One region of the Variovorax paradoxus genome, then DNA from elsewhere that is predicted to be linked to it. Evidence: riboswitches for the same ligand, from Rfam matches in the RefSeq annotation. Region 1 holds a riboswitch; the other holds the start of a gene.
What was found. A riboswitch is a leader RNA that binds a small molecule or an ion and turns the genes downstream of it on or off. The one in region 1 is predicted to bind thiamine pyrophosphate.
Positions count from the first base shown of each region.

Region 2: it holds a riboswitch for thiamine pyrophosphate, as region 1 does, so the genes downstream of both, QHG62_RS09840 (purine-cytosine permease family protein) here and thiC (phosphomethylpyrimidine synthase ThiC) in region 1, are expected to answer to the same signal.

Region 1 covers NZ_CP123990.1:3,265,624-3,270,030, reverse strand. The annotation lists gene QHG62_RS15760 (HAD family hydrolase) at 1-494, opposite strand, end outside; gene thiC (phosphomethylpyrimidine synthase ThiC) at 551-2,434, opposite strand; TPP riboswitch at 2,525-2,630, opposite strand; gene QHG62_RS15750 (YchJ family protein) at 2,657-3,085, opposite strand; gene QHG62_RS15745 (helix-turn-helix transcriptional regulator) at 3,220-3,954, shown strand; gene iaaH (indoleacetamide hydrolase) at 3,971-4,407, opposite strand, start outside.
Region 2 covers NZ_CP123990.1:2,007,612-2,012,018, forward strand. The annotation lists gene thiD (bifunctional hydroxymethylpyrimidine kinase/phosphomethylpyrimidine kinase) at 1-383, shown strand, start outside; gene QHG62_RS09840 (purine-cytosine permease family protein) at 334-1,686, opposite strand; TPP riboswitch at 1,763-1,870, opposite strand; gene QHG62_RS09845 (TetR/AcrR family transcriptional regulator) at 1,897-2,631, opposite strand; gene QHG62_RS09850 (aspartate aminotransferase family protein) at 2,743-4,047, shown strand; gene QHG62_RS09855 (NAD(P)/FAD-dependent oxidoreductase) at 4,034-4,407, opposite strand, start outside.

The sequences.
Region 1 (4,407 bases):
TTCGGATCGACGCCCAGAGCCTCGGCGGCGGCAAGGTACACCTCAGGGTGCGGCTTGGAACGCGGCATTTCGTGGCCGCTGAAGATACGGCCCTGAAAGCAATCCAGCAGCCCCACCTTCGCCAGTTGAAGCTCGACCTTGTGGCGGTCGGCACCCGAAGCGCAGGCGATGCGGCCCTTGAGCCGTGCATGAATATCGCGGATGGCCGCCGGAGCGTGGGGAATGGCGGTCAGCTCGCGTTCAAGAGCTTCGTTGCGGCGAGCCCTGAACGCCCTGAGCCACTCTTCGGTAATCCGGACGCCGGTCTTGGATTCGATGAGGTCCGTTTCGTCCTTCACGGCCTTGCCGGTGAAGGTGTTCATCGACTCTTCGGTGGTGAGATGCCACCCGAGCTCGCCGAGCATTTCGGCAAGTACGCGGTTGGTGATGGGTTCGGAGTCGACGAGAACGCCGTCGCAGTCGAAGAGGACTGCGGCGAAGGGAAATGGGGTCATTGCACTGGAAGGGGTTCGGGGATAGCCCCTCATGGTAGCAACGACCCCAGGCGCGCTCAGGCCACGGGCCGTATCGGGATGTAGATCTCCCCGCCGCCCGCCATGAACTCCTTCGACTTTTCCTCCATGCCCTCGGCCATGGCTTCGGCCTCCGCCACGCCCTTCCTGGCGGCGTATTCGCGCACTTCCTGCGTGATCTTCATCGAGCAGAACTTGGGCCCGCACATCGAACAGAAATGCGCCACCTTGCTCGAATCCTTGGGCAGCGTCTCGTCGTGGAATTCGCGTGCCGTGTCGGGGTCGAGCCCCAGGTTGAACTGGTCTTGCCAGCGGAACTCGAAGCGCGCCTTGCTCAGCGCATCGTCTCGCGAACGTGCCCCCGGGTGCCCCTTGGCCACATCAGCCGCATGCGCGGCGATCTTGTACGCAATGATTCCCTGCTTCACGTCGTCGCGGTCGGGCAGGCCCAGGTGCTCCTTCGGCGTCACGTAGCACAGCATCGCGGTGCCGGCCCAGCCGATCATCGCGGCGCCGATGGCGCTGGAGATGTGGTCGTAACCGGGGGCGATGTCGATCGTCAGAGGGCCGAGCGTGTAGAACGGCGCCTCGTGGCAGTGCTTGAGCTGCTCGTCCATGTTGGCCTGGATCATGTGCATCGGCACATGGCCCGGCCCTTCGATCATGGTCTGCACATCGTGCTTCCAGGCGACTTGCGTCAGCTCGCCCAGTGTTCGCAGTTCGGCAAACTGCGCTTCGTCGTTCGCATCTGCACCCGAGCCCGGGCGCAAGCCGTCGCCGAGCGAAAAGCTCACGTCGTACGCCTTCATGATGTCGCAGATGTCCTCGAAGCGCTCGTAGAGAAAACTCTCCTTGTGGTGCGCGATGCACCACTTGGCCATGATCGAACCGCCGCGCGAGACGATGCCCGTCATGCGGTCGGCGGTCAGGTGAATGAACGGCAGCCGCAGGCCCGCATGAATGGTGAAGTAGTCGACGCCCTGCTCGGCCTGCTCGATCAGCGTGTCGCGGTAGATCTCCCATGTGAGGTCTTCGGCCACGCCGCCCACCTTTTCGAGCGCCTGGTAGATCGGCACCGTGCCGATCGGCACCGGCGAGTTGCGCACGATCCAGTCGCGTGTGGTGTGGATGTTCTTGCCGGTCGAAAGATCCATGACGTTGTCGGCGCCCCAGCGAATCGCCCACACCAGCTTTTCCACTTCTTCCTCGATGCTCGAAGTGACGGCCGAGTTGCCGATGTTGGCGTTGATCTTCACCTTGAAGTTGCGGCCGATGGCCATCGGCTCGACTTCGGGATGGTTGATGTTCGCCGGAATGATCGCGCGGCCGCGCGCCACTTCGTCGCGCACGAACTCGGGCGTGATGATGCGCGGAATGCTCGCGCCCATCGGGTTGCCGGCCACGCGCTTGGCGCGCTCCTCGTTGGCCAGGTACTCGGCCATCCACTCGCGCTTGCCGTTCTCGCGCAGTGCCACGTACTCCATCTCGGGGGTGACGATGCCGCGGCGGGCATAGTGCATTTGCGTCACGTTGGCGCCGGACTTGGCGCGGCGCGGCGTGCGCTGCAGGGCCGACGCGCCGGCGCGCAGTTCGGCCAGGCGCTGGGCGTCGCGGTCCTCGTTCTTGGCGCCGTCGTCCAGCGCGTGGTGGGTGCGGCCCTCGTAGCTTTCGGTGTCGTTTCGCTCGATCACCCATGCACCGCGCACGTCGGGCAGGCCGCGGCGCACGTCGATCTCTACCTTGGCGTCGGTGTAGGGGCCCGAAGTGTCGTAGAGCGAAACGGTCTCGCCGTTGGTCAGCAGAACGTCGCGCACCGGGACGTTCAAGTCGGGCCGGCTGCCCGGAATCAGGCACTTGTGCGAGGCGGGAAACGGCTCGCGCGTGAGCGAGAGCAGGGAGGTGAACTTGTCGGGGGCATTCATGCGGGGCACTCCTTGTTGAGGGAAAGGTGCTCCGCAATCGCTCTGAGGACTTTGGGCCGCCACGGTGGGTGGGTGGGTGGCGGGACCGGAGTCAGGGAGTGCAGCTCTTCTTACGCCGGTATGACCCGGATCAAGTTCGCGGGTCGGCAACTTTGCCATCTCAGCACGCCACATGCGTGCACCCCGGAGCGAGGCCGATTGTGCGAGCCCCGGCCCGCCGAGTCAACCAGGAGTCTGCAAGTCGCCTTCGAGGTAGAACCAGCGATCGCCTTCCCGCACGAAGCGGCTGCGCTCGTGAAGCCGCGTGGCGGTGCCGGTGCTGCTGCGCTGCCGCGCGACGAATTCGACCTCTGCGTGGTCTGCGTCGAGCACCGATCGCGAGCGGATGTCCAGGCCCAGCCATTTCACGCCGGGCTCGAACTCGATCGAAGCCGGCCGCTTCGACGCGTGCCAGGTGGCCAGCAGGTAGGGCCCCCGCTCCAACACGAAGGCGGTATAGCGCGAACGCATCAGCGATTCGGCATCCGGTGCGGGCGTGCCCTCGAAGTCTTCGAGGTAGCGGCCGCAGCACAATGCGTAGCCGATGGGCTTGTCTCGACGGTCCGTGCGGCCGCAGGGGCAGGGTCCGGTGGTGGGAACAGTGGCGCTCATGAAGGCCTCTATTGGAACACCTCGCGGCCCTGCCCCCGATGGGGCAACCCCGGGGCGTCTCCGGAGATCCACCCTTGGCGCAGTGCTTGCTAGCCGTTAGCCTTGTTTCTGCACACGAAAAGAGCGAGGCGGCGATGTACCTGACAGGCTCCGAACAGCAGGCGCTGCGCGGCGTTTTCACGCTGCTGGCGGAAGACCGAGGCGAAGGCGACATTCGCGAGCGACTCGGCCGGGCGCTGCTCGACCTGCTGCATGCGGACCAGTTCGCCTCCTTCGTCTGGAATGCCGAAAGCGGCCGATTCGATGGCCGGGTGGCTCTGAACATGGACCCCGCCAACCTCGACCGCTACGGCGAATGGCACCAGCACCACGACCCGATCACCTTCGTGCTGCAGTCGCATCGCCGCGCCACGCGCGTGACCGACGTGATGCCGCAGCGTGAACTGATGCACACAGAATTCTTCACCGACTTTCTTTCGCGCGACGGACTGCACTGGGGCATGAACCTGCATGCCTTCGAAGGCAACCGGGCGCTGGGCGACCTCCGCATCTGGCGGCGCAAGGGCCGCGGCGATTTCAGCGACCACGAGAAGGCGCTGCTCGACCTGATCGAGCCGGCTTTCATCGGTGCGCTGCGGCGTGCGCAGCGCACGGCGGCTGTGGCGCAAATGCCCGCCGAAGCCCCGTGGAGCGCCTTGAGTGCACGCGAGCAGCAAGTCGCAAGCGCTGTTTGCGAGGGCCTGACCGACAAGGAGATCGCGCGCCGCATGGCGGTGGGCGTGCCGACGGTGCGCACCTACCTGCGGCGCATCTTCGACAAGCTCGGCATCGAACGCCGCTCGGCGCTGGCCGGCCTGGCCCAGCGCTGACACGGCCGGACGCGCCCTACTTCGACTTCGGAGCCGGCAGGCGGCCCAGTACGTTTTCCACCGCAAGGCCCACGGCGAGCAGCTTTCGATCGCTGCCGGCGGGCCCGTCGAGCTCCAACCCCACAGGCAGGCCGCTCGCCGCGCCAAGACCCGAGGGCAGCTGCACGCCCGGAATACCGGCGTTGCTGCCCGGGTCGGTGTTCTGGATGAGCGCGCTGAACGTCTCGGGGCTGCTGGCCTCGGGTGCAGCCGGCGGAGCCGCCCGCGGCACGGTGGGAAACACCAGCGCATCGAGCCGGTGCTGCGCGAAGGTGTCGCGGTAAAGCTTCTGCAACGCGGGCCGGGCGACGTGCATTGCGTTGTCGTAGGCCGGCTTGGCGTCGACCATGCCGTTAGGCGCGGGCAGCTTGCGTGGAATCACGAAGGCTTCGAATGTGGCCTTGACGTCCGGGC
Region 2 (4,407 bases), 1.3 Mb from region 1:
GCCATGCCATCGACGGCATCGACGCGCTCGACCAGGCCGCCGATGAACTGCTGGCCCTTGGCGCGCAGGCCGTGCTGCTCAAGGGCGGCCACTTGCCCGGCGACGAAGTGGTCGACGTGCTGCTGGGACGCGGCGGCGTGCGCAAGCGCCTGGCCTCGGCCCGCATTGCAAGCCGCAACCTGCATGGCACCGGCTGCACGCTGTCGTCCGCGATTGCCGCGCACCTGGCGCTGGGCCTGGCGTTGCCCGAGGCCGTGGAGCGCGCGCGCGCCTACGTGCTCGGCGCCATGGCCACCGGTGCGAGCGTGCGCATCGGCGAGGGACACGGTCCGCTCAACCACGGTTTTGCGCCAGTGCCGACGCACCGCCTGCCGTTGTTGTAGATGCCGGCTTGGGCCGGCTGATCCAAGCCAGCACGAACGTGGCTGCCAGCGTCGGCAGCGCAGAGCCGAACTGGGGCGCCCACTTGGCAGCGGCGTGATACGCCGCAATGCCGGCAATCCAGATCAGCGCCGCGCCCAGGTCGACGCGGCGGTTGCCGGCTGACGCAATGGCCCGGCCTGTGCCCAGCCGCCCCAGGATCACGCCGTAGAGCGGCACGAACACCGAGCTCAGCAGCAGCAAAAACGGCTCGAGCGTGTGCATGGGCAGCACCAGCGCCAGCCCGGTGCACAGCGCCGCGATCAGCAGCCCCCAGCGGCGCACGCTCCAGCGCGGCAGCAGGCTGTGGGTGGACACCGCACCCGAGTACACATCGCCGTATGCGTTGTCGAGCTCGTCGATGAGGATGAGGCCGAGCGCCACCAGGCCGCCTTGCGCGAGCAGCAGGGCGGTGACCAGCCCGGTGCCCGGCTCCGCCACGCTCACCACCATCACGCCGAGCGCGTAGCACCAGATGTTGGCCAGCGCGTAGCCGAGCCAGGTGCCGGTGAATGCGCTGCCGAGGCCGCCCCGTCCGTTGGCATTGCGCTTGCCGTGCCGCGCGTAGTCGGCGACCAGCGGCAGCCACGAGACCGGCATCGCAATCACCAGGTCGAGCGCGCTGAACATGCCCATGCCTCCGGCCCCCGGCCGGGCCCAGAAGCCTTCAAGACCCTTTGCCTCCAGCCGAGTCGCAAACTGCCAGGTGAGCCATACCAGCGAAAGCACCACCAGCGGAAGGCCGAAGCGGCTGACGAAGCGCCGCACCAGCTTGACCATGGAGCCTGCGAGCAGCGCCAGCAGCACAGCGCCCCAGAGCAGGGTGGTGAGCGCGCTGCCCAGCGGCCCGGTGAGTGTGAGCCCGAACGCCTGCTGGCCGATGGCCTGCGTGCCCTCGCGCATGATCACCAGCTCGAAGGTGGTCCAGCCGACCAGCTGTACGATGTTGAGCAGCACCGGTAGCCGCGCGAAGGCGCTGCCGTAGGTCGCGTGCATCAGCCCGGCGCTTGCCAGCCCGGTTTCGCAGCCCAGCCGCGCCGTCCAGGCCAACAAGCCCGCACCGAGCAGCGAGCCCAGCACGATGGCGATGGCCGCGTCGCGCGTGCCCACCGCCGGCACCAGGTAGGCGCCGATCTGCATCACCAGCAGCCCCACGCCCAGGCTGAACCAGAGCGAGGCGTGGTCGTGCCAGCCGAACACGCGCTGCGACGCGGGCAAAGGCGTCAGCGCCTCGTTGGCGGAAGAAAAACTATCGTCGTGTGCCATCCAGTTGCTCCAATGCAAAAGGTTTGGCAGGTGGGCGAGGCTCCGGCGGCGGAGCCATCGCGCGAGACAACGCGACAGGCCGCCGGACCAGCTTCCCTGCGCGAGGATTACCTCAGTCAGGTTCAAAGGGACTCTCTCAGTCAGCCCCGGAACGGATTCCGGTTCGACACCCCTAGCGGTGGTGCTCCGCGCCGTGGCGCAAAGCGGAAACTATTGTACGAGCCTGCGCGCGAAAGCTTCCAAACCATCGATGACGATCTGGATATGCCGCTCGAAGCTGCTGTCCAGCGGCACCGTGCTGCCGTTGTCCCAGCGCACGATGAAGGCCTGGTTGGCCAGGAGCGGCAGGTTGCGCGTAAGCACCGGGTGATCGAGCGGGCGAATGGTGTGGACGCGCTCGCGCAGCTCCTCGGCCCAGGCCTGGGTGTTGTCCGAGGGCAGGGGGGAGAACTCCATCGTCACGAAGCCGAGCATGGCCGCGATCACGCAGTTGTAGGCCTCCAGCAGCGGCTGCCCTTCGAATCCGGCCTCGACCAGGGCCGCGAGCACACCTTCCACCAGCTCGATGGGCAGGCTGCCGTTCGACACCAGTTGCGCGCCCAGCAACTGCGCCACATTCGGGTGGCGGCGAACCGCGGCGCGGCAGCGGCGAAACAGTTGCGCGATCCATTCCTGCCAGCCCTGGTTGCCGGGCGGCGGCGTGACTTCGGCCATCACCATGGCGGCCACTTCGGCAAGCAGCGCCTCTCGCGTGCTCACATGCCAGTGCACCGTGGCCGGGTAGACGCCCAGCCGCGCGGCGATCTCCCGCATGCTGAAAGCGCCGAGGCCGAACTCGTCGATGTGCGCCAGGGCGGCTTCAGCGATGAGCCGCTTGGACAGCGCGCCGCCGCCGGCGGGGCGGCCAGCGGTCTTGGGTTTGGGCTCGGAGGTGGTCTTCTTCATGGATGCTGGCATTGTGCGGCCGCTAAATTGATTGTATAAATAATATTAATTGAGCATTGATCAATTAATCGAAGGCGAACGCCTGCCCTGCCACTTTCGAAGGACCCGTCCATGACCGACGCCGCAATCGACCATGCCCTTGCCGAGGCGCATCGGCGCTTCATCGACAGCAACCCCGCGAGCCGGCGCCAGTTCGAGGAGCAGGCGCGCTACATGCCCGGCGCCAACAGCCGCTCGGTGCTTTTCTATGCGCCGTTTCCGCTCACCATCGCCAAGGGCGAGGGCGCTGCGCTCTGGGACGCCGACGGCCACCGCTATGCGGACTTCATCGCCGAGTACACGGCCGGCGTCTACGGCCACTCGGCGCCCGAGATCCGCGATGCCGTCATCGAGGCGATGCAAAGCGGCATCAACCTCACGGGGCACAACCTGCTCGAAGGGCGGTTGGCAAAAACCATCTGCGAGCGCTTTCCGCAGATCGAGCAATTGCGCTTCACCAACTCTGGCACCGAGGCAAACCTGATGGCGCTCACGGCTGCGCTGCACTTCACCGGCCGCCGAAAGATCGTGGTGTTCTCAGGCGGTTATCACGGCGGCGTGCTGGGGTTCGGTGCCAAGCCCTTGCCGACGACTGTGCCGTTCGACTTCCTGGTACTGCCCTACAACGACGCACAGCTTGCGAGCGAGCAGATCGCCAAGCACGGGCCGGAGATCGCCGCCATCCTGGCCGAACCGATGCAGGGCGCGAGCGGCTGCATTCCGGGGCGCCTCGACTTCCTTCAGGCACTCCGCGATGGCGCGACGAAGGTCGGCGCGCTGCTGATCTTCGACGAGGTCATGACCTCGCGCCTTGCGCCGAACGGCCTTGCCGACAAGCTGGGTATCCGGTCAGACCTCACCACACTCGGCAAGTACATCGGCGGCGGCATGTCGTTCGGCGCTTTCGGCGGGCGTTCGGACGTGATGGCGCAGTTCGATCCGCGCACGGGGTCGCTCTCTCATTCGGGCACCTTCAACAACAACGTGATGACCATGGCCGCCGGGTATGCCGGTCTCACGAAATTGTTCACGCCCGAGGCGGCCGGCGCGCTGGCCGAGCGCGGCGAGGCGATGCGCGCGCGGCTCAATGCGCTGTGCACGAAGGAGGGCGTGGCCATGCAGTTCACCGGCGTCGGTTCGCTGATGAATGCGCATTTCCTCCGACGGGAAGTGCGGCGTGTGGACGATCTGGCGGTGGTCGACGGGCGTCTGCGCCAGTTGCTGTTCTTTCACCTGCTGAGCCAAGGCATCTACGCTTCGCCGCGGGGCTTCGTGGTGCTGTCGCTGCCCTTGCCGGATGCGGACATCGACCGCTTCGTCGCCGCCATCGGCAGCTTCATCGGCGAGTGCCGGGCGCTGCTGCCTAGCGCGGAGTAGTGCTGGCCACGCCCAGCAGCTCGTGCAGCCGCGTGCTGGTGGTCGTGTACTGCAGCGGCACGGCCTTGCCGGGGAACACGATGGCGGTGGCCCCCCAGGCGGCCAGCGTGGCCTCGTGAAAGCCGCAGACGATGAGCTTCTTCTTGCCCGGGTAGGTGTTGATGTCGCCCACCGCGAACACGCCGCGTTCGCGGGTTTCGTATTTTTCGGTGTCGACCGGCACCTGTTTGCGCTCGAGCTCCAGGCCCCAATCGGCAATGGGGCCGAGGCGGGGCGAAATGCCAAGGCAGGCGACCAGCGCGTCGAGCGGCAGGTCGACAGTCGTTGCGTCTGGGGTGGTGATCTGCAGTTGCTTGCCGT